2 regions of the Actinoalloteichus sp. GBA129-24 genome follow, and region 1 is predicted to be linked to the other one. Evidence: predicted binding sites of a transcription regulator. Region 1 holds the regulator's gene; the other holds the start of a gene.

Region 1 (10,588 bases):
CCAGTCGTTGATCGTCCCGTCGTACTGAATGCCGGGGTCGGCGCACTCCCAGGCGGCCTGGGCGATCTTGCCGAAGAGGTCTTCCGCATCGACCTCGTCGATCACCTCGCCGGTGATCCTGGCACGAAGGCCGAAGTCGCCCTTGGACTCCACGGCGCGCATGAACTCGTCCGAGACCCGCACGGAGTTGTTGGCGTTCTGGTACTGCACCGACACGATGTCGGAGCCGCCGAGGTCCATGTCGAAGCCCGCGTCGCGCAGCACGCGGACCTTCGCCTCCTCCTTGGCCTTGGTCTCGACGAACTCCGCGATGTCGGGGTGATCGACGTCGAGGACCACCATCTTGGCGGCGCGGCGGGTGGCACCGCCAGACTTGATGGTGCCTGCCGAGGCGTCGGCGCCGCGCATGAACGAGACCGGCCCGGAGGCGGTGCCGCCAGAGGAGAGCAGTTCTCGAGAGGAACGGATTCGCGACAGGTTCAGTCCCGCGCCAGAACCGCCCTTGAAGATCAGACCCTCCTCGCGGTACCAGTTGAGGATCGACTCCATCGTGTCGTCGACGGCGAGGATGAAACAGGCCGAGACCTGCTGCGGCGAGCTCGTCCCGACGTTGAACCACACCGGGGAGTTGAAGCTGAACACCTGGTGCAACAACATCCAGGTCAGCTCGTGCTCGAAGACGACCGCGTCCTCGTCGGTGTCGAAGTAGGCGTTCTCGACGCCTGCCGCGACGTAGGTCTTGACGACGCGATCGATGAGCTGTCGAAGGCTGTGCTCCCGATGCTCGGAGCCCACCGCGCCCCGGAAGTACTTGCTCGTGACGATATTGACGGCGTTGACCGACCAGAAGTCCGGGTATTCGACGCCGCGCTGCTCGAAGTTGATCGAACCGTCACGCCAGTTCGTCATCACCACGTCGCGGTGCTGCCACGTCACCTCGTCGTAGGGATGGACTCCCTCGGTGGTGTGCACTCGGCGCACCCGAAGACGCGCCCCCGCGCCGTCGGCGGGCTCCCCCGAGGAGGACGCCGTGTTCGCCGCGTTCGCCGCCGACTTGGCCCGCTTGGACCGTGCCGGTGCACTCCCGACGGTCTCTGTCATGCCGCTCACTCTCATTCTCCAGGGCCCGACCGGACGATCCCCTCGTCCGTCCGACCACGACCCGGCTAGGTACCGCACTGTGTCGTCGCGCATCGGCCGCCCCGGATCGAGCCGTGGCGGTACCGCACTGTGATTCCCACCTGTCCGCCGAGAAGGGCCGCGACCACCGCCCGTCGGCGCGTCGATCAGACGAAGGCCTCTCCCGAAGGCCGCTCGTCCGCAGGGTCCGCCGTCCGCAGATCGGCGATCTCCTTCTCGAAGTCCTCCACCGAGGAGAAGGATCTGTACACGCTCGCGAAGCGCAGATAAGCGACCTCGTCGAGGCTGCGCAGTGGGCTGAGGATCGCCAGCCCGACCTCGTTGCTGGGGATCTCGGCGCATCCGGTCGCCCGGATGGCCTCCTCGACCCGATGTGCCAACTGCTGTAGCGCGTCCTCATCGACCGGCCTGCCCTGGCAGGCACGACGAACGCCTCGGACGACCTTGTCGCGGCTGAACGGCTCGGTGACCCCGGAACGCTTCACCACGGCGAGAACCGACTCCTCCACGGTGGTGAACCGCCGACCGCAGTCCGAGCAGGATCGCCTGCGCCGAATCGCCTGGCCGTCCTCCACCTCACGGGAGTCGACCACTCGCGAGTCGGGGTGCCTACAGAACGGGCACCGCACGATCCATCACCTCACATAACCGATCACCGAACAGCCAGTGTCGCTCTGCCACCGCATCAGCACGAGCTGTGGCAGAACCCCAATCTGTGGACACGTAAGCCCGTTGCGACCACAAGATGTTGGGGTAGAACCTAGGCTCCGATCGATCGGATTGCAAGTCGACAGGCGGTCCGACACGCCGGTTGTGACGACCTGACGCGCCGCAGCCGAATCACCCCCGCGCGTGGTCGCCCGCCGCGGGCACCCGCAGCACCCGGCCGACGCGTAACTCGGCGACCTCGGGGCCGTTGAGCAGCCGAATCCGGTCGACGACCTCGGCTGGAGCGCTGCCAGGAACCGCCCGCCTCGCTATCGACCAGACCGTCTCGCCCGCGCCCACCGTGGTGATCGTCGTCGCTTCCGGAACCGGGCCCGCGGAGGAGGGACGCGCGGCCCCCCAGGCCATGCCGAGCAGCAGCGCGACGAGCACCAGGACCAGCCCCGCCAGGCCGAGCAGACCGATCGGCCGGACCGGCCGAGTGGACGCGCCGAGGCGGGCCGCGGGAGCCGACCGAGCACGATGCATGCCGGAACCGCCCGCCGAACAGGACGACCCGAGGCGCAGCAGACGCCCATGGCGAGCAGACGCCCGCGCCGCACCCGCACGCCCGACGCGACGGACGGGCGCCCGAGGCGGCGCGGGCGCACACTGATCGCCGTGATCGCGTCGCGTGCGCTCGTCGGAGGTAATGGTCACGAGTCCTCCCGCGAAGGTCTTTCATGAATCGAACAGCTGTTCGATCGAACCCCTGTGCGATTTTCTACCACTGCATTCGCGGGAAGGCCAGCCCAAGGGGCGAATTCCTTCGAACAGGTGTTTGATCTTGCGTAGGTCACGAGTTACCGTTGTGGTCTCTTCACGAGCACAAAGCGTGAGAATGACTGATGGGGCACCCGAGAGGGTGGCGGGAGCAAGGCCTGCACGACAGGCCGGGAGGCACGAGATGGCACGCAAGACGACGGCGCAGGACACCGGCGGCGCGCGCGATGGCGCGGCGGTGCGTGCACTACCCGAGCAGTCCGAGGCCGCCTCGGTCGAGGCACTGACGCCCCGGCAGCATCGGGTGCTGGAGGTGATCCGGGAGTGGCTCGACCGCAACGGCTATCCGCCGAGCGTGCGTGAGATCGGCGAGGCGGTCGGCCTGACGTCGACGTCGTCGGTCGCTCACCAGCTCAGGACACTGGAGCGCAAGGGCTACCTGCGCCGCGACCCGAACCGTCCTCGGGCCGTCGGCGTGCTCCCCATCGACCGCGTCCCGCAGGCACCAGCCACTGCGGACCCCGACCAGGACGGCGCGCCCGTGTACGTGCCCATGCTGGGTCGGATCGCCGCAGGCGGGCCGATCCTCGCCGAACAGGCCGTGGAGGACGTCTTCCCGCTGCCGCGCGAGATCGTCGGCGAAGGCTCGCTCTTCCTGCTGAAGGTCGCGGGTGACTCGATGATCGACGCGGCGATCACCGACGGCGACTGGGTCGTCGTCCGCCAACAGCCCACGGCCGAGAACGGCGACGTGGTCGCCGCGATGATCGACGGCGAGGCCACGGTGAAGACGCTCAAACGACGCGACGACCACGTGTGGCTCATGCCGCACAACCCGGCCTACGAGCCGATTCTGGGCGACGAGTCGACGATCCTCGGCAAGGTCGTCGCCGTGCTCCGCAGGCTCTGATCGGCACGGGGGCAGCCGCTTCGGCCGGGGGTACCCGACGGACGCTCTCCGGGCACGTCGCGAGTTCGACACGTCGCGAGTTCGACACGGTGGCGGGGAGCAGGAGCACCCCGCCTGAGGGTCTTCGGCGGCCACGCCAGGACACCGAGCCGGTGTTCGCGGCGCGCCGACGCCGACGCGTGCTCGGGTGCCCGTTGCTGCGCTGCGGGAGTCAGCAGAGTGCTCCCACCGGTTCACCGCCACGAGGCGAAGCGGCCCGTGCTGCCGGGCGCACCGCACGCCCGGCGGACAACCGTCGGCGTCACATGCTCAGCGAGGCGGGCTCTTCCGCGGCCAGCCAGCAGGTCGGTTTGCGCGACATCCGGCCCGAGCCTGCTCGGACAAGCACCCGCACACGCACCCGGGCAGACCCCGCGACGCCGGCCGACCGCCCCGCTCAAGCGACCCGCCTCTCCGATTCGCCGAATCGACGGCCGCCCTGATCAGCACCTTGCGCCGCCTCCTCCACGGCGCCACCACAGCAGCACTCCCGCCGCCAGCGTCACTGCGGCCACGCTGATGCCGACCTGCCGCAGGCCGGGCGGGCCCTCTGACGACTGTGTGTCCGCCGGGGCGGCGGACGGCGGCGCGTCCCGTCCGGGTTCGGCGGGTTCGGCGGCCGATTCGGACGAGAGACCGGCCTCCCGATCCCGACGTTCCAGCTCCGCCGCGAGCAGCCCCGTGGCATCGGGGACCGCACGGATCGGCTGGTCGGCGCCCTCAGAGCCACTGAGCAGGGTCCCGTCGGGTTCCCACGCCACTGCCTCGCCCTGTGGCTCGTCCGGCAGCGGGATACGCAGCGGCTCGCCCGCCAAGGCACTCAGGACGTCTCCGTCGGGTGCGGGAAAGAGATAGGCATCGGTATAGGTGCGCAGGGCCACCACGGTCCCGTCTGGATGAACCGAACCGCCGGTGACCAGGAAGGAACCGACGAAACCCGGCACCGGGCCACCCGGTGTGTCGGAGCCGCTCAGCCGAACCGACCCGACCCGTTCCAACGGCACCGGGCCGGGAACGGCCAGCGGCTCGGCAGGACGATAGATCTCGGCGGGCCCGATCAATTCCTTCGTGACGATGTAGGGGACGCCGTCTCGACCGATCAGCAGCGCCTCGGCGTCGCGCGGCCCGTCGGGGTAGGTAAGCCGGTGCAGCGCCGCGACCCCGTCGGGCCGGATCGACACGAGGGCGACCGTCTCCCGCCGATGCCGGTTGTCACCGGTCTCCGCGACCCACAGGGTCCCGTCGGGGGCCATCGCGAGATCACCCACGTCGTAATGATCGACCCCGGTCGGTATCACGCGCTCGACGACGCAGTCCCGATTGACCACGAAGACCTGCACGAGCGGATCGTGATCGTTCACCATGTACCAGCGGTCGCCGTCGGACACCAGGCCCGACAGCATGGTGATCGCCGGGTCGGTCATCACGCACACCGGCTCCGGCGCGGGAACCGAGACGGCTGCCCAGGCCGAGGGCGCCGAGGTCACCATGCCTACGGCGAGCAGCGGCGCAACCCACTGCGCCGCCCTCGCCCCGACTCGGTCAGTACGCGGCAGGCTCCACGATCGAGTCGGACAACTCGGCGGCCAGGCTCGCGCCCACCCTCGCCCGGATCGTGGTGCCCTCATCAGAATGCCGTTCTTCCAAGACCTCGCCCTCCGCGTGCAGTCGCGCGGCGAGCCGACCATCCGTGTAAGGCACGAAGACCTCGACGAGCGCGTCCGGCCGGGGAATCAGCTCGGCGATCCGTTCCTGGAGCGCCTCGACGCCGACACCGGTACGGGCGGAGACGAAGACCGCGTCGGGGAACAGATGCCGCAGCCGGGCGATGGCGACCTCGTCGGCCGCATCCGTCTTGTTCACCACGAGCAGCTCCTGCGGCATCTGCTCGTCGCGATCCTTGGTGATCTCGGTCAGGACGTCGCGCACGGAGGAGACCTGACGCTCCGGCATCGGGTCCGCACCGTCCACGACGTGCACCAGCAGCTGTGCCTCGCCGACCTCCTCCAGCGTGGAGTGGAACGCGTCGACGAGCTGGTGCGGCAGGTGCCGGACGAAGCCCACGGTGTCGGTGTAGGTCAGCGACCGCCCGTCCGGCGTGGTGCCCCGGCGGGTCGTCGGATCGAGCGTCGCGAAGAGAGCGTCGTCGACCAGGACACCCGCCCCGGTGATGGCGTTGAGCAGGCTCGACTTGCCTGCGTTGGTGTACCCGGCGATGGCGATGCTGGGCACCTCGTTGGCGACCCGTCGCCCGCGCTTGGTCTCCCGCACCTTGCTCATGGCGAGGATCTCACGACGCAGCTTCGAGATCCGCTTGTGAATCCGCCTGCGGTCGGTCTCCAACTTGGTCTCACCGGGACCACGGGTGCCGATGCCGCCGTTGCCCATCTGACCACCGGCCTGCCGGGACATCGCGTCACCCCAGCCGCGCAGCCTCGGCAGCAGATAGCGGAGCTGCGCCAGTTCGACCTGCGCCTTGCCCTCCCGGGACCGAGCGTGACTGGCGAAGATGTCGAGGATCAGGGCCGTCCGGTCGATGACCTTGACCTTCAGCTTGTCCTCAAGCTGGCGGAGCTGGCCGGGCGACAGCTCGCCGTCGCAGATGACCGTGTCCGCCCCGTTGGCCGCGACCAGATCGCGCAGCTCGAGGACCTTGCCGGAGCCGATGTAGGTCGCGGGGTCGGGACGCTGTCTGCGCTGAACCACGCCATCCAGCACCTCCGAGCCCGCCGTCTCGGCAAGCCTGGCCAACTCGGCGAGGGAGGCCTCCGCATAGGCGCTGTCGCCGTCGGTCCAGACACCGACCAGCACCACGCGCTCCAGCCGAAGCCGCCGGTACTCGACCTCGCTGACATCCGCCAGCTCAGTCGACAGCCCGACTACCCGGCGTAGCGCCGCGCGTTCGGAACGCTCCAGATCGCCGCCGGAGAGGAATTCTTCACGGGCCTCGTCGGGCCTCTGCATCGATGTCGTCATACGCCTCCATCATCTCACGCACCGCAAGCCGGTTTCGCGGGCTTGCTCCGCAGTGTCACCCCACTCAAGCGACACGCGGAGCGCATCCATTCCCGGATCGTCGAGGACCACCCGGTGAGACCACGCCGAGGCCTGGGACGAACAGTCGAACTGATTAGCCCGGCCGATGGATCAAGTCCTTTCGCACTGGGGAAACGACCGCTCAGCCCATCTTCACCAAGAAGCCGTTGACCTGGGGTTATGGTTCCGTAACTGTGCGGTCTCGTGACCGGGAATCGTCTGCCGCGCGGCCAAGGACAACGGCGTGACTTCGGAGTGCTCTGGCTCAGTGACGTCGCCAGCCAGTTCGGCACCGCAGTCCACTTCGTCGCCATTCCGCTGATCGCCGCGACCGTCCTGGACGCGGGACCGGTGGAGATGGGCCTGCTCACGGCGGCGGGCACGGCGGCCAACCTGGTGATAGGCCTGCCCGCAGGCGCGTGGGCCGACCGGATGCGCAGACTGCCCGTGATGCGCTGGGCGGAGGCGGGCCAGGCTCTGCTGCTGCTGTCGGTGCCGATCGCCTGGTGGGCAGGAGCACTGACCTATCCCCACCTGTTCGTCGTCTCGCTGCTGTGCGGGGCGATGTTCACCCTCTTCGAAGTCGCGAGCCAGTCCTACCTGCCGACCATCGTCGACCGGGTCGACCTGCCCGAGGCCAATCGCAGACTGCACACCAGCAGACAGGTGATGCACTTCTCCGGCAGGCCGCTGGGCGGTGCACTCGCTCAACTCCTCGGCGCGACCAACGCCCTCGTCGCCAGCGTGTTCGGCTTCGTGACCTCGCTGCTACTGCTCGGCAGGATGAGTCGTGAGCGCCCGGCCGTGGCTCTACAGCCGCGCGGCAGGCTCACCGACGAGATCGCCGAGGGCCTGCGTTTCCTCTTCGCGCACTGGCTGTTGCGGCCGACGACGTTGTTCAGCATGACCTACAACTTCTTCCTCAACGTCTACGTCGCCGTCAACGTGCTCTTCCTGGTACGCGACCTGAATCTCGCGGAGGGGACCGTCGGCGTGCTGCTCTCGGTCACCGGTGCGGGAGGGATCCTCGGCGGACTCACCACGCGGTTCTGGTCGAACTCCTTCGGCACCGTCCGGGCGTTGATCGTGGTGACCGTCCTGACCACGCCGTTCCGGCTGCTCGTTCCCTTCGCCGATCGGGGCTGGGCTCTCACGCTGTTCGTCGTCGGGGTCTTCGTCGGCGGATACGGGACCGTCGTGTTCGCGGTCCTCCAGGTCAGCCTGCGCCAGTCGGTGTGCCCGGATCGGCTGTTGGGCCGGGTCAACGCCTCGACCAGGTTCCTCACCTGGGGCGCGATCCCCCTGGGTGCGCTGGTCGGTGGCGCACTCGGTGCACTCGTCGGGATTCGAGCGACGATCATGATCGCGGCCGTGGGCATGTCCCTCGCCTGCTGCTGGCTGTTCGCCGCACCGCTGAGGCATCTCCGGGAGGCCCCGGAGGAACTCCTCGCCGCCGAGGCGGGGCTGGCGAAGATCGTCCGAGACGGACCGGACCACGACCGGCATGACGAGCCAGACACCTCGTCCCGCTGATCGTCTCCGAGGATCGGAGCACGGACTCGACCGACGAGCGGGCTGGTCCGTCGTGGTGGCGAACGACGCGGTCGACCTATCCCGCCCCGCCGCACACGGTCCGGACATCCGGCCAAGCCGGGACTCGGACGCGACGCGGGCAGGCGAACGACGGACGACGCGGCCCGACGTCCGCCCGATCGCCCGCGTCAGTGCAGGTTGGCCTGCTGCCACCACAGCGCGTCCAGCCGGCCCTCCGCCACGAGGACCGCAGGGCCGGTGAGCTGCGAGTCGTCGCCGCCGATGGTCACCGTGAGTCTGCCTCCGGGCGTGTCGACGAGCATCCGTCCGATCGTCCGCCCGGTGGCACGAAGGACGGCCGCGACCGCGGCCACGGTGCCGGTGCCGCAGGAACGGGTCTCCCCCACCCCCCGCTCATGGACACGCATCTCGGCCAGGTTCTCCTCGACCGGCACGATGAACTCGACGTTCACCCCGTCCGGAAAGACCGTCGGGTCGTATGCGGGCGGCACCGTGAGATCCAGATCCGCGAGCAGGGTGGCGCGAGACTCCGCCTGATCGTCCTCAGCCGAGCCCAGCACACAGGCCAGGTGCGGATTGCCCACGTCGACCGCGACGCCGTCGAAGGCCCGGCCCCCGACGGCTGCCGTACTCGGCGCACCGACCCGCACGGCGCCCATGTCCACGGTCACGATGCCGTCGACGTCGACGCGGACCGGCTTCGGGCCGGACCGGGTTCCGATCGCGAACTCACCTGGCGAGACGAGACCGGACTCGACCAGGTAGTGGGCGAACACGCGGACTCCGTTGCCGCACATCTCCACTGCGGGCCCGTCGGCATTGCGGTAGTCCATGAACCACAGGTCGGGGTCGAGGCCGGCTGCGGGCTCGCCCAACGCGCCTGCCCGCACCACGCGCAGGACACCGTCGGCGCCGAGACCTCGCCTGCGGTCGCAGAGGGCTCGAACCCGCTGTTCGGTCAGGTCGAGATCGCCATCGGCGTCGGGCAGCACGATGAAGTCGTTCTGCGTCCCGTGTCCCTTGATGAAGCGCACGTCGGTCACTCGAACAGCCTAGAACCTGCCGGTGTGTCCCTCCCGTCGTGACCTGTTGCCCGAAGGCGGCGAGTCGTGCCCGCAGACCGGTGCGGGCGCCGAACGACCTGCCCGCGCCCTCAGCGCGGTGGCGAGAGGCCGCCGCATCGACGGCTCAGCGACCGCCCGATCGCAGGCCGCTGTGCCGCAGAGCCTCCTCGAGGAGTCCCGGCGCGCCTGCGTCGAACCACCGGATGCGCTTGTCTCGGCGGAACCAGGACCGCTGTCTACGGACGAACCGTCGAGTGGCCCTGGCCGTGTCGGCGGCCGCAGCGGCGAAGTCGTCCTCGGAACCGCCCGCGTCCAGGGCGGCCACGACCTGCTGATAACCGAGCGCCCGCGAGGCGGTGCGGCCGTCCCGCAGGCCCAGTTCGAGCAGCGAACGGACCTCGGCGGGCAGGCCTGCCGCGAACATCCGAGCGACCCTGATCTCGACTCGCTCGTCCAACACTGCGGGGTCGCGGTCCAGGCCGATGAGCACCGCGTCGTAGCGCGGCGGCCCCGTCTTGGGCATCGTCGCGGAGAAGGGACGTCCGGTCAGTTCGACGACCTCCAACGCCCGGACGAGCCTGCGTCCGTTGCTCGGCAGGATCGCTGCGGCGGCCGTGGGGTCCAGAGCCGCCAGCCGGTCGTGCAGGGCCGAGGCACCGAGTTCCGCCAGCTCGGCCTCCAGACTCGCCCGGATCGCCGGATCGGTGCCGGGGAACTCGAGTTCGTCGAGCACCGCCTGCACGTACAGGCCGGACCCGCCCACCAGGATCGGCGGTGTCGCGGCGTCGAGCAGCCGTTGGACGACACTTCGCGCGTGTCGCTGGTAGGCCGCCACCGACGCCGTCTCGGTGACGTCGAGGACGTCGAGCTGGTGATGGGGCACGCCACGACGCTCGGCTGTCGTGATCTTGGCCGTCCCGATGTCCATGCCCCGGTAGAGCTGCATCGCGTCGGCGTTGATCACCTCGCCGCCGGTCTCCTCGGCCAGCCGCACGCCGAGGTCCGACTTCCCGGTGGCGGTCGGGCCCACCACGGCGATCAGCCTGGTCGGGGGATGTGTCACGGGGTGAGGGTAAAGCCGCCTGGCGGACGCTCTCTCGGCCAGGGGCGGAGCCGGGCGTCGGGTGTGTCGGTCGAGGTCCGGTCGGGTCGTCCCCACCGGTCGGGACCGGACCCCCACGATCACCGCGAGACGCACGGGTTCGCCGGCGTAGCCGCGAGGCGCACGTCGAAGCGAGGCTCAGTGCAGCGGGCGCCAGGAGGCCACGTGGTAGCCGACGCCGAACGGCGCGGCCGAATAGCGCAGCTCCGCCGTCCACCGCGTCGAGGAGGCCAGCGCCGCACCTGCCAGCACCTGCCATGGTGCGCGGCCGCTCACCGCGAGATCGCTCGCCTCCGCACTGTCCAGCCCCGCCAG
Region 2 (10,588 bases), 2.6 Mb from region 1:
GTCCGGCCCGCCGCACCCCCGCGACCACGAGCCCGCAGCCGCCGCACTCGGCGGGGCGCTCGACCCGCCGCCCGATCGTCGCGATCGACGGGGAGCCCCGATCACCGCCGCCCCGCAGCAGCGGCGCCCCGCCCCCCTCGCTCCACCCGTCCCCAGTCCCACCCCACTGCACTCAGGAGAAGTCCCCATGCCAGTCCTGCATGTCATCGTCGCGAGTACCCGGCCGGGCAGGCTCGGGCCGGCCGTCGCCCGGTGGTGCACCGACGTCGCCGTCGACCACGGCGGATTCGAGGTGCGCACGGTCGATCTCGGCGAACTCGCGCTGCCCTTCCTCGACGAGCCGGAGCACCCGGCCGCAGGCCGCTACCGCCATCAGCACACGAAGGACTGGAGCGCGCTGGTCGACTCCGCCGACGCCTTCGTGTTCGTCATGCCCGAATACAACTTCGGGTTCAACGCGGTCGTGAAGAACGCCGTCGACTTCCTGTACTCGGAGTGGCACTACAAGCCCGTCGGCTTCGTCAGCTACGGCATGACCTCCGGCGGGCTCCGCGCGGTGCAGATGCTCAAGCAGGTGGTGACGACGCTGAAGATGTCTCCGGTCACCGAGGCCGTCTCGATCCCCTTCGTCAGCGAGCAGATCCAGGACGGCGTACTGCTCGACGATCCGGCCAGGACCGCCGCCTGCACCCGGATGCTCGACGAACTGGGGCGACTGTCCGCCGCACTGGCCCCGCTGCGCAGCGAGCGGGTCCCGTCGTGATCGCGCAGTCCGGCCGTCCCGGACTCGGCGTGCTGCTCGACCTGCTGAACGAGCAGCGGCGCGGCATCCTCATGACACTGCGCGGGAACGGTCGTCCGCAGGCGTCGGTGGTCTCCTACACCTTCCGCCCGGCGACGGGCGAGATCCTGGTGTCACTGACCGACGGACGGGCCAAGACGCGCAATCTTCGGCGCGATCCGAGGGCCTCCTTCCAGGTGAGCACGCCCGACCTTGGCGCCTACCTTGTCCTGGACGCCACGGCGGTGCTCTCCCCCGTGGCGACCGATCCGCAGGACGCGACGGTGGCGGAACTGGTCCAGGTCTACCGCGAGATCGCGGGCGAGCATCCCGACTGGACCGAGTACCGGGCCGCCATGGTGGCCGACCGGCGACGGCTGCTGCGCCTGCGACCAGAGCGCGCCTACGGCTGGTCGCCCTCGGATGGCACGGTGGGCGTCGACCTGCGGGACTGAGCCGGCTGGGGAGCGGTCGGGCCTGCGCGGGCCCGACCGCAGGCCGGGCGGCTGCGGACGGGCTCCCGCCGGGGCTGCCGAGCCCTGGCGATCGAGACCGGGCCCGCCTGGCGGCCGGGGTCCTGAGGTCGGGCCCGGCTCGCGGGGGTCGTCCGCGAGCCGAGCGCGACGCGGCGGTCGGTCCTGCGGCGAGCCGACCGGTCGGTCGGCGGCCGCCGCTGGCCGCCCGCCACCGCAGGCCGGCCGTCGGGGCGCCGACGCCGACCCGACGGTTCAGGCCGCGGGCGCCTTGTCGAGGAAGCCGTGGATCAGCCGGATTCGGCCGTCCGCCGCCAGGGCGGCCACGTCGAGACCGATCGCCACCGACTCGCCACCGCCCGCCGGGACCAGCTCCCAGCGGAACCGGACCACGTCGTGGTGTGCCTCGGCGCCGTCAAGCAGCCGGAAGACATGCCCGGCGAACATCTCCTGCGCGGCGCCGATCACCGCCGAGATCGACTCATGCCCGGTGACCGAGGCCAGCGGGTCGGTGTAGACGCCGTCCTCGGTCCACAGCTCGGTGATCGCACGACGGCGGGCGGCGGGGTCGGTCTCGTTCCAGGTCGCGATGTAGCGGGCAAGCAGTGCGGTCACGGTGCTCATGTCGGTCCCCTCGTGGTGCGGAGCGGCGGTTCCGATCTCGGCCGCCGGTCGGCCTCGTCGGCCGGACGCTTCAGAGCATGCCGAATCACAGGTAATGTGGTCGATTACCTGTCAGGTAATGTCCCTCGAATCGAGGTCCGATGACGAACGACGCTCCGGCCAGGCCGGTGGGACCCCTGCTGCGTTCCTGGCGGGAGCGCAGGCGCTGGAGCCAGCTCGAACTCTCCAACCAGGCCGAGGTCTCCACCCGCCACCTGAGCTTCATGGAGACCGGCCGCGCCAACCCGAGCCGGGAGATGGTGCTGCGGCTGGCCGAGCATCTCGACGTCCCGCTCCGCGACCGCAATGGGCTGCTCCTCGCGGCGGGCCACGCCCCCGTCTACACCGAATCCGAGCTCGGCTCGACTCGGCTGGAGACGGTGCGGGCCGCCGTGGCAAAGGTGCTCGCCGCCTACGAGCCCTATCCGGCCGTGCTGGTCGACCGATCGTGGAACATCGTCGACGGCAATGCAGGCGTCAGCCTGCTCACCGCAGGCGCGGCACCCGAACTGCTCGCCGCCCCGGCCAACGCACTGCGCATCAGCCTGCACCCGGACGGAATGGCGCCCCGGATCGTCAACCTCGGACAGTGGCGCAGGCACCTGCTGGACCGAGTGAGTCGCCAGGTCGCCAACGGCGGCGATCCCGAGCTCCGCGCGCTGCACACGGAGCTCACCGGGTATCCGGCGCCGCCGCGGCCCGCAGAGTCCGATCCGGACATCGAACTCGGCGACCTCGCCGTGCCGCTTCGGCTCCGCCACGACGACGGCGTGCTCTCCTTCATCAGCACCGTCACCACCTTCGGGGCGCCGCTGGACGTCACGATGGACGAGCTGGCCGTCGAGGCGTTCCTGCCCGCCGACGACGAGACCGCTGCGGCGCTGCGCGCCCATCGGGACCGCTTCGGATCGACGTGCTGATCGAGGGCGCCGACGGCGCTGCCCACCGGGTGCCTGCGCGGATACGGCCATCCGGGCCTGTACCGATGAAGGCCGGGCCTCCTACCGTCCGAAGGAGACAGAGCTCACCCCCTCCAGCCCCGCCGGAGAGGAGCGATCCGATGACCAGCCGACGCAGCGTGGCGTCGCGACCGGTGATCGACGCCGGGACGCCTGCGCGAAACCTGCGGCACCCGGCTCGGCTCGATGCGCACCGCCGCACCGGGCCGCCGCGCGACGACACCGCCCGCCGGATGTCACCGCATCGTGAGCATCGAGTCCCCGCCCGCAGTGCCGGGACGGGGCCGACGAGGAGGTCACGTCTGTGGACACCGTGCTGAGCACCAGGAGGCTTCGGACTGCGGCGGTGCTGCTCGCCATCGTCGTGGCAACGGGTTGCGCGAGCCAGGACTCGGGCACCGAACGCGCGGGCCCGGCTTCCGACGTCGAGACCAGTGCCGGTGCCGATCCCGCGCCGGAGTCGACCGGCGACGAGGGACAGCACGAAGGCCACGCCGAGGGCGAGGGCATCGCCGCACTCGGCGAGTCCTTCGACTCGATGGACGAGCTCGCGGCCTGGGTCCAGGACGAGACGGGCGAGTGCGCCGAGGTCGCGCCCGCCGACCGCGATGATCTCGTCGACTATCTCGGTCCGCAGCTGGCCGAGCACTACGAGCCCTTCGTCTCCGAGTGGGCGACCTGCTCGATTCCGCCGTACGACCGGCTCGGTCTGGTGCGCTTCGAGCCCGCCCGACTGATCGAGTTCCAGGAGTCCTGGCAGCAGGCCCAGGCCGACGGGCGGTTGACGGACAACCCGGACTGGGCGTTCGGCAACGGCTTCGCGATCACGGCCGGGCCCGCGGGCAACGACGAGCTGGGTCTGCACTACCTGTGGTGCGCGCCGGTCGACATCGAGGACGCACATCGCATCCCGGCGGACGTCGAGGGCTGCGAGTTCGCCAGGACCGAACACCACTGAGCGGGCCGCCTGCGTCGAGGCGACGGGCCGGTGGCAGGTCGGTCGCCTCGACGTCGGACGGGCCGAGAGCCTGCTCCGATACCGGTCGCCGGGCCCGCCGATCAGCCGACTCCGCGAGCAGCGGAGCCGCGCCTGCGGTCCGGCGAGTCCGACAGATCCGGTGAGACGAGCCGCCGCCGGGTGCGTACTCGCCCGCGCCCGGCCGTCGGCCGTCGCGGGGCGACGCCGGGACGGCGCGGTCCCGGCGTCCCGGTGGGCAGCCCCCCGCGCCACCGTCGTCGGGAGACGCGCCGAGGCCGACCGCCGACGGCGTCCCGAATCCCGCCGCCGCGCCCCTCCCGCCCGTCGCCCGCCGCCCGAGCCCCGAGCCCGCCGAGTGACTCACTCGACAAGGCCGGGTCATCGAACTCGATTTCGACGAATTCCGCGCATTGGTGTCGAATCACATTTCGATACATAACGGCCGCGCAAATCGACGTATCACAGTTCTCACCAGCCCCCGATTCGGCCGCTCACCACCGTTGACAGGCCTGTCTCGATATGTGAATCTCGCACCGGGCCGGGGCGCGTCGGCCCCGGACGGAATTCAGGACCATCCCGGACTCGATCCAAGGATGACCTGCCGATACCGGATTCCCGGTTCTCTTTTCGCCGCCGTGTCCGCAATCCGTCCGACCGACTGGCGTCAACTCAAGGAAGAGGTTCGACGTGACCAAGCGCAGATTCCTGTCGGCCGCGCTCGCAGCCGCGCTGGCCGCGGGCGCACTGGCGCTCACCCAGTTGCCCAGCGGCCAGTCCGAGGCGGCGGCGCAGACCGTCAATCAGTCCTATTCCTGGCGCAACGCCGAGATCGCGGGCGGCGGGTTCGTCCCCGGCATCATCTTCAATCAGAGCGAGCCGAACCTGATCTACGCACGCACCGACATCGGCGGGGCCTACCGCTGGGAGCAGGACAGCGGCCGGTGGACCCCGTTGCTGGACTGGGTCGGCTGGGACGAGTGGGGATACAACGGCGTCGTCAGCCTGGCCACCGACCCGGTGGACACCGACCGGGTGTACGTCGCGGCGGGCATGTACACCAACGACTGGGACCCGAACAACGGCGCCATCCTGCGCTCGGCGGACCGGGGCGAGACCTGGGAGGTGACGGAGCTGCCGTTCAAGCTCGGCGGGAACATGCCGGGCCGTGGCATGGGCGAGCGGCTGACCGTCGACCCCAACGACAACAGCATCGTGTACCTGGGCGCTCCCAGCGGAAACGGGCTGTGGCGCAGCACCGACTTCGGCGTGACCTGGTCGGAGGTGTCGAACTTCCCGAATCCGGGGAACTACGCGCAGGACCCGGACGATCCGAACGGCTACCTGGACGACAACCAGGGCGTCACCTGGGTGACCTTCGACGAGTCCACCGGCAGCGCAGGCGAGCCGACGCAGGACCTCTACATCGGCGTGGCGGACAAGGAGAACACCGTCTACCGCAGCACCGACGCGGGAGCGAGCTGGGAACGGGTGGCGGGCCAGCCGACCGGCTTCCTGGCGCACAAGGGCGTCGTCGACCACGTCAACGGCTTCCTCTACATCGCGACCAGCGACACCGGCGGACCGTATGACGGCGCCGAGGGCGACGTCTGGAAGTACGCGACCGACACCGGTGAGTGGACGCAGATCAGCCCCGTCCCCTCCGGTGCGGAGGGCTCCGACTTCGGCTACAGCGGACTGACGATCGACCGGCAGAATCCGGGCACCCTGATGGTGGCCAGCCAGCTGCTCTGGTGGCCGGACATCGTGATCTTCCGCAGCACCGACGCGGGCGAGACGTGGACGCGGGCCTGGGACTGGGCCAATTACCCCGAGCGCTCCTTCCGCTATGAGATCGACATCTCCGAGGTCCCGTGGCTGGACTTCGCGACGAACCCCACGCCCCCCGAGATCACCCCGAAGCTCGGCTGGATGACCGAGGCGCTGGAGATCGACCCCTTCGACTCCGACCGGATGATGTACGGCACCGGGGCGACGATCTACGGCACCGAGAACCTCTCCGCCTGGGACGCGGGCGGCCGGATCACCATCGAGCCGATGGTGGGCGGGCTGGAGGAGACCGCCGTCCTCGACCTCGCCAGCCCGCCCAGCGGCGCCCCGTTGCTCAGCGCGCTGGGCGACATCGGCGGCTTCCGCCACGACGACCTGGACTCCGTGCCGGAGCGGATGTTCTCCGCCCCGAACTTCACCAGCACCACCAGCATCGACTTCGCCGAGACGAACCCGAACTTCGTGGTCCGCGCGGGCAATGCCGACGGCGTCAGCCGGGCGGCGTTCTCCCAGGACGGCGGAGCGAACTGGTACCCGGCGAGCAGCGAGCCGAGCGGTGTGACCGGGGGCGGCACCATTGCCTCGGCGGCCGACGGCGACTCCGTGCTGTGGAGCCCGGCGGGCACCGGCGTGCACCACGCGGGCAGCAGCGGCAGCTCCTGGACGGCGTCCACCGGCATCCCGGCAGGCGCGGTCGTGGAGGCCGACCGGGTGAACCCGGCGGTGTTCTACGGGGCGAGCGGCGGCCGGTTCTACGTCAGCACCGACGGCGGAGCGAGCTTCACCGCCAGCCCGGCCACCGGGCTGCCGACCGGGAACGTGAAGTTCACGGCGCTGCCGGACCGCGAGGGCGAGATCTGGTTGGCAGGCGACGGCGGCCTGGTGCGCTCCACCGACGGCGGGACGACGTTCACCGCCGTCTCCGGGGTGGACAGTGCACGCAATGTCGCCCACGGGGCGGCGGCGCCCGGCGCGAATCACCCCGCGCTCTACCTGGTGGGCACGGTCGGCGGGGTCCAGGGCGTGTTCCGGTCCGACGACGCGGGCGCGGCCTGGGTTCGGATCAACGACGACCAGCACCAGTGGGGCAACATGGGCGAGGCGCTCAGCGGCGATCCTCGGGTCTACGGCCGCGTCTACCTGGGCACCAACGGACGAGGCATCCAGATCGGCGAGTCCGGCGACACCACGCCGCCCACCACCACGCCGCCGCCCACGACGACCCCGCCGCCGACCGGCGACGGCTGTTCGGCCACCTACGCGGTCGCGAACTCCTGGCCCGGCGGCTTCCAGGGCGCGGTGACCGTTCGCAACACCGGTTCGACCGCGTTCGACGGCTGGTCGGCGTCCTGGACCTTCCCCGGCACGCAGACCGTGAGCCAGGCCTGGAACGGCGAGGCGACCCAGGCAGGCCGGGAGGTGACGGTCCGCAACGCGGGCTACAACGGCGTCATCGCACCGGGCGGCGCGGTGACCGTCGGCTTCAACGGCAGCGGCTCTGGGCCGGACAGCATCCCGACGCGGATCGCCTGCACGGGCGGCTGAGCACGGCTGTTCGCACGGACCCGACCCGCCGAGGCGACGTCGGGCCCGTGCGGGCTCCCGCGCGACGTCTGCGCTCTCGGCGCCGCCTCGGCAGGCCGCCGTTCTCCTCGGCCGTGGCGACGAGACCTCGGATGCCGAGCCTGGCCGCAGAGACCTGCGCCGCCGCGTCCGAGACCGCAGCGCCCGACGGCGCCGAGATCGAGGACGCCGCATCCGTGGACACCGAATCCCCGAACCCCGGGGAGCGGCCGCTCAGAGCAGCGAGAGCTGACCTGCGGCCGTCTCGGGCCCCGCGGCGGATTCAGACTCGGCCGCACGATGTCTCGGGCGACGCCGGAGGCCTCGCGCGGCGGCCAGCTCCCGCACCTGCTCGGTGATCCGGCGCTGGTAGGCCTTCGGCGCATAGTGGCTGGCCCGGTAGAGCTGCTCGTACTGCGGAAGCAGTTCGGGGAAGTCACTGCTGAGCCAGCGGTGGTACCACTCCCTGGCGCCGGGACGCAGATGCAGGACCACCGGCACCACCGACGAGGCGCCCGCGTCGACTACGGCGGAGACCGTGCGGGCCAGTTCCGCCGGCGAATCGCTCAGTCCTGGCAGGATCGGCGCCATCAGGACGGTGACGTCGATGCCACGCTCGGCGAAGCGACGGACCACGTCCAGCCTCCGGTTCGGCGAGGGGGTGCCCGGCTCCACCGACCGCCACAGCGGCTCGTCGACGGACCCGACCGAGACGGCGATCGACACCGGGGCCTGGCCCGCGGCCTCGGTGATCAGGTCGAGATCACGCAGGATCAGGGTTCCCTTGGTCAGGATGGAGAACGGGTTGGCCCGGTCTCGCAATGCCGTGATGATCTCCCGCATCAACCCGTAACGGCCCTCGGCCCGCTGATAGGGGTCGGTGTTGGTGCCCATCGCGATCGACTCGCCGCGCCATCGGGGGCCCGCCAGCTCGCGACGCAGTAGCGCCCCCGCGTTCACCTTCACGATGATCCTGGTGTCGAAGTCACGGCCCGAGTCGAGGTCGAGATAGGTGTGCGTGTTGCGCGCGAAGCAGTAACGACAGGCATGGCTGCAGCCCCGATAAGGATTCACCGTCCATTCGAAGGGCATGCCCGACTGGCCCGGCACCCGGTTGATGATGGTCTTCGCGGTGATCTCGATGGCCATCGCCTCGTCGTCGGTGCCCGCCTCGATCGGCACCGGGGGCGGCAGCCGGAGCCCGCCGCGCCCGCCGCCGCGCACGACCCCGCCCCGACCGGTCACCTCCAGCGGCAGCGCCTGATCGCCGCCCTCGTCCAAGCGTTGCGCGTCCCACTTCATGACGGAGATTCGAACATATATTCGAATGACTGTCCACCCGCGGACGACGCGACAGGAGGGGCGCGGACGGCCGGGCGACGTCGCGTCCACGACGCCGCACACCCCAGCAATATAGGCTATTGCTTATATAAGCACCAGCAGTTAGCTTGAGGTCGCACATCGGCTCCCGCACGCGGACCGCCGAAACAACCTCGACAGGCAGGCAGGGAACGAGACCTCATGATCAAGATCACCGTCACCAGCGTCTTCGTCACCGATCAGGCCAAGGCGCTGGACTTCTACACCCGCGTTCTCGGCTTCCTCCCCAAGACCGACGAGCCCGCAGGCGGCGCCCGATGGCTGACCGTCGTCTCCCCTTCGGACCCCGACGGGGTCGAACTGCTGCTCGAACCGAACGGGAGCCCGATCGCGACCACCTATCAGCAGGCGCTGCGGGAGGCAGGCATCCCCGCCACGCTGTTCGGCGTCGACGACGTCATGGCGGAGTACGAGCGGCTGCGTGGCCTGGGCGTCGAGTTCCCGTCGCCGCCGGTCGCGGCGGGCAACGCGACGGTGGCCGTGCTGGACGACACCTGCGGCAACCTCATCGGCATCGCCCAGCCGATCGACGCCTCCTGACCTGGAGCCGACGTCCCGGCCGCAGGTTCCGGCGCCTCGAGCGCGAACCGGCCGGGACACGTCGGCGACCAGTGAGCGGGCGACCTCGGCGGGCCGAGGATGCACCGCTTGACTTACCCGGAGCGAGCTTGGAAGGCTGTTCGATCATGCATGCGTTCGACGTACTGGGAGACCCGGTCCGTCGTCGCATCCTGGAACTCCTCGCCGACGGCGAACGAGCGGCAGGCGAGGTCACCTCGATCGTGCAGGAGGAGTTCGGCATCTCGCAGCCCGGCGTCTCCCAACATCTGCGGGTCCTGCGGGAGAACGGCTTCACCACCGTCCGGGCGGTCGGCGCCCGCAGGCTGTACTCGGTGGACCCGGAGCCGCTACGGGAGATCGACGGGTGGCTGGAGCGTTACCGCCGCTTCTGGAACCAGCCGCTGGACGCGCTGGCCACCGAGCTGGCCAGGGGCAGGCGAGAACGCCGCGCCGCCTCGGCCGCCGATCCCACTCCGCCACCGGATTAGTCCGCCCGCTGAGCCCGCATCGGACCGGGGCGGCCGGTCAAGCCCCGCATCGCGGCAGGGCGTCGTCTCGGGCGCCCGGACGCGGAACGAAACCGCCGAGCAGCAGGCGCGGCAGGCGATCATCGGGTGAGCAGCACCGCCCCGTAGAGCCCGTCCCGCACCCGATCAGCGGGCCCGATCAGCGGGCCCGCGCCGAGGGGAAGCGCAGTTCGGCGAAATAGTCTTCCGACTCGCGAAGACGCACCTCACGCACGCCCGCCAGCATGCGTTCGGTGGCCTCCCGGCGGTGTCGATCGGCGTCGTCACCGGTCAGGCCCTTCGCCTCCTCCTGGCGCAGGCGCCATTCCCAGCGCAGCTCGGTCAGGGAGGACTCGGCGGCCCGCAACGTCGCCCACGACTTGTCCCAGCGATAGAAGGTCTGCAACCCGGTGAGCACGGCGATCACCACCCCCGTCGCCGAGAGCACGAAGTCCTTGTTCTCGTAATCCAGGGTCGTGAGCAGCGGCAGGGCGGCACTGGCCAGGATGATCAGCAGGCCCCCGAGCCGAAAGAATCGGCGATGCCACCGGGCGCGCCAGTCGTATCGAGCCCGGAGTCGGCTGACGTGCGCCTCTGCGAGGCCGTGTACGTCCACAGTGGGGATGGAATCGGCCGGGTCCGGCGATCGAGACCCCCGGTCGACGAGTCGCTCGGTCATCCGCAGCCCCCGATCACCCCAAGGCGATCGAGGCCCGCACGGATCCTCGGACAGATCCTCCGTGCCCGCCACCGGCTCGCTCGATCGCCACTCCAGGTTAGCCGTCGGCGACGCTCAGTGTGGTGGTTTCGGATGAACCGGGCCGATCGGCGTCCCGCCCTTCGCGACGACGGCGAAAGACCCGGTCCGAGCCCGGTCGGCTGCTCGTCGCGGCACTCACCGGGCACTGCCCAGCCGAGCAGCCAGCCCACCACGA

The links. The regulator LexA, encoded in region 1, represses DNA repair genes until DNA is damaged. The targets are predictions, from matches to a motif close to CGAACACGTGTTCG.
Region 2: UA75_RS19470 (Rv2578c family radical SAM protein) is a predicted target of LexA. The motif match lies at 8,519-8,532, and genes of this name have one in related genera.

What each region holds. Positions count from the first base shown of each region.
Region 1 is NZ_CP016077.1:1,906,470-1,917,057, reverse strand. Features, by position in the region: gene UA75_RS08700 (vitamin B12-dependent ribonucleotide reductase) at 1-1,101, opposite strand, end outside; gene nrdR (transcriptional regulator NrdR) at 1,287-1,769, opposite strand; gene UA75_RS08690 (LysM peptidoglycan-binding domain-containing protein) at 1,981-2,334, opposite strand; gene lexA (transcriptional repressor LexA) at 2,753-3,478, shown strand; gene UA75_RS08680 (hypothetical protein) at 3,961-4,941, opposite strand; gene hflX (GTPase HflX) at 5,060-6,481, opposite strand; gene UA75_RS08670 (MFS transporter) at 6,758-8,086, shown strand; gene dapF (diaminopimelate epimerase) at 8,275-9,150, opposite strand; gene miaA (tRNA (adenosine(37)-N6)-dimethylallyltransferase MiaA) at 9,296-10,234, opposite strand; gene UA75_RS08655 (hypothetical protein) at 10,412-10,588, opposite strand, start outside.
Region 2 is NZ_CP016077.1:4,519,230-4,529,817, forward strand. Features, by position in the region: gene UA75_RS34665 (NAD(P)H-dependent oxidoreductase) at 1-763, shown strand, start outside; gene UA75_RS19445 (PPOX class F420-dependent oxidoreductase) at 760-1,236, shown strand; gene UA75_RS19450 (nuclear transport factor 2 family protein) at 1,510-1,878, opposite strand; gene UA75_RS19455 (helix-turn-helix transcriptional regulator) at 2,019-2,837, shown strand; gene UA75_RS19460 (hypothetical protein) at 3,181-3,834, shown strand; gene UA75_RS19465 (cellulose binding domain-containing protein) at 4,543-7,188, shown strand; gene UA75_RS19470 (Rv2578c family radical SAM protein) at 7,441-8,508, opposite strand; gene UA75_RS19475 (VOC family protein) at 8,728-9,126, shown strand; gene UA75_RS19480 (ArsR/SmtB family transcription factor) at 9,273-9,635, shown strand; gene UA75_RS19485 (DUF4231 domain-containing protein) at 9,814-10,269, opposite strand.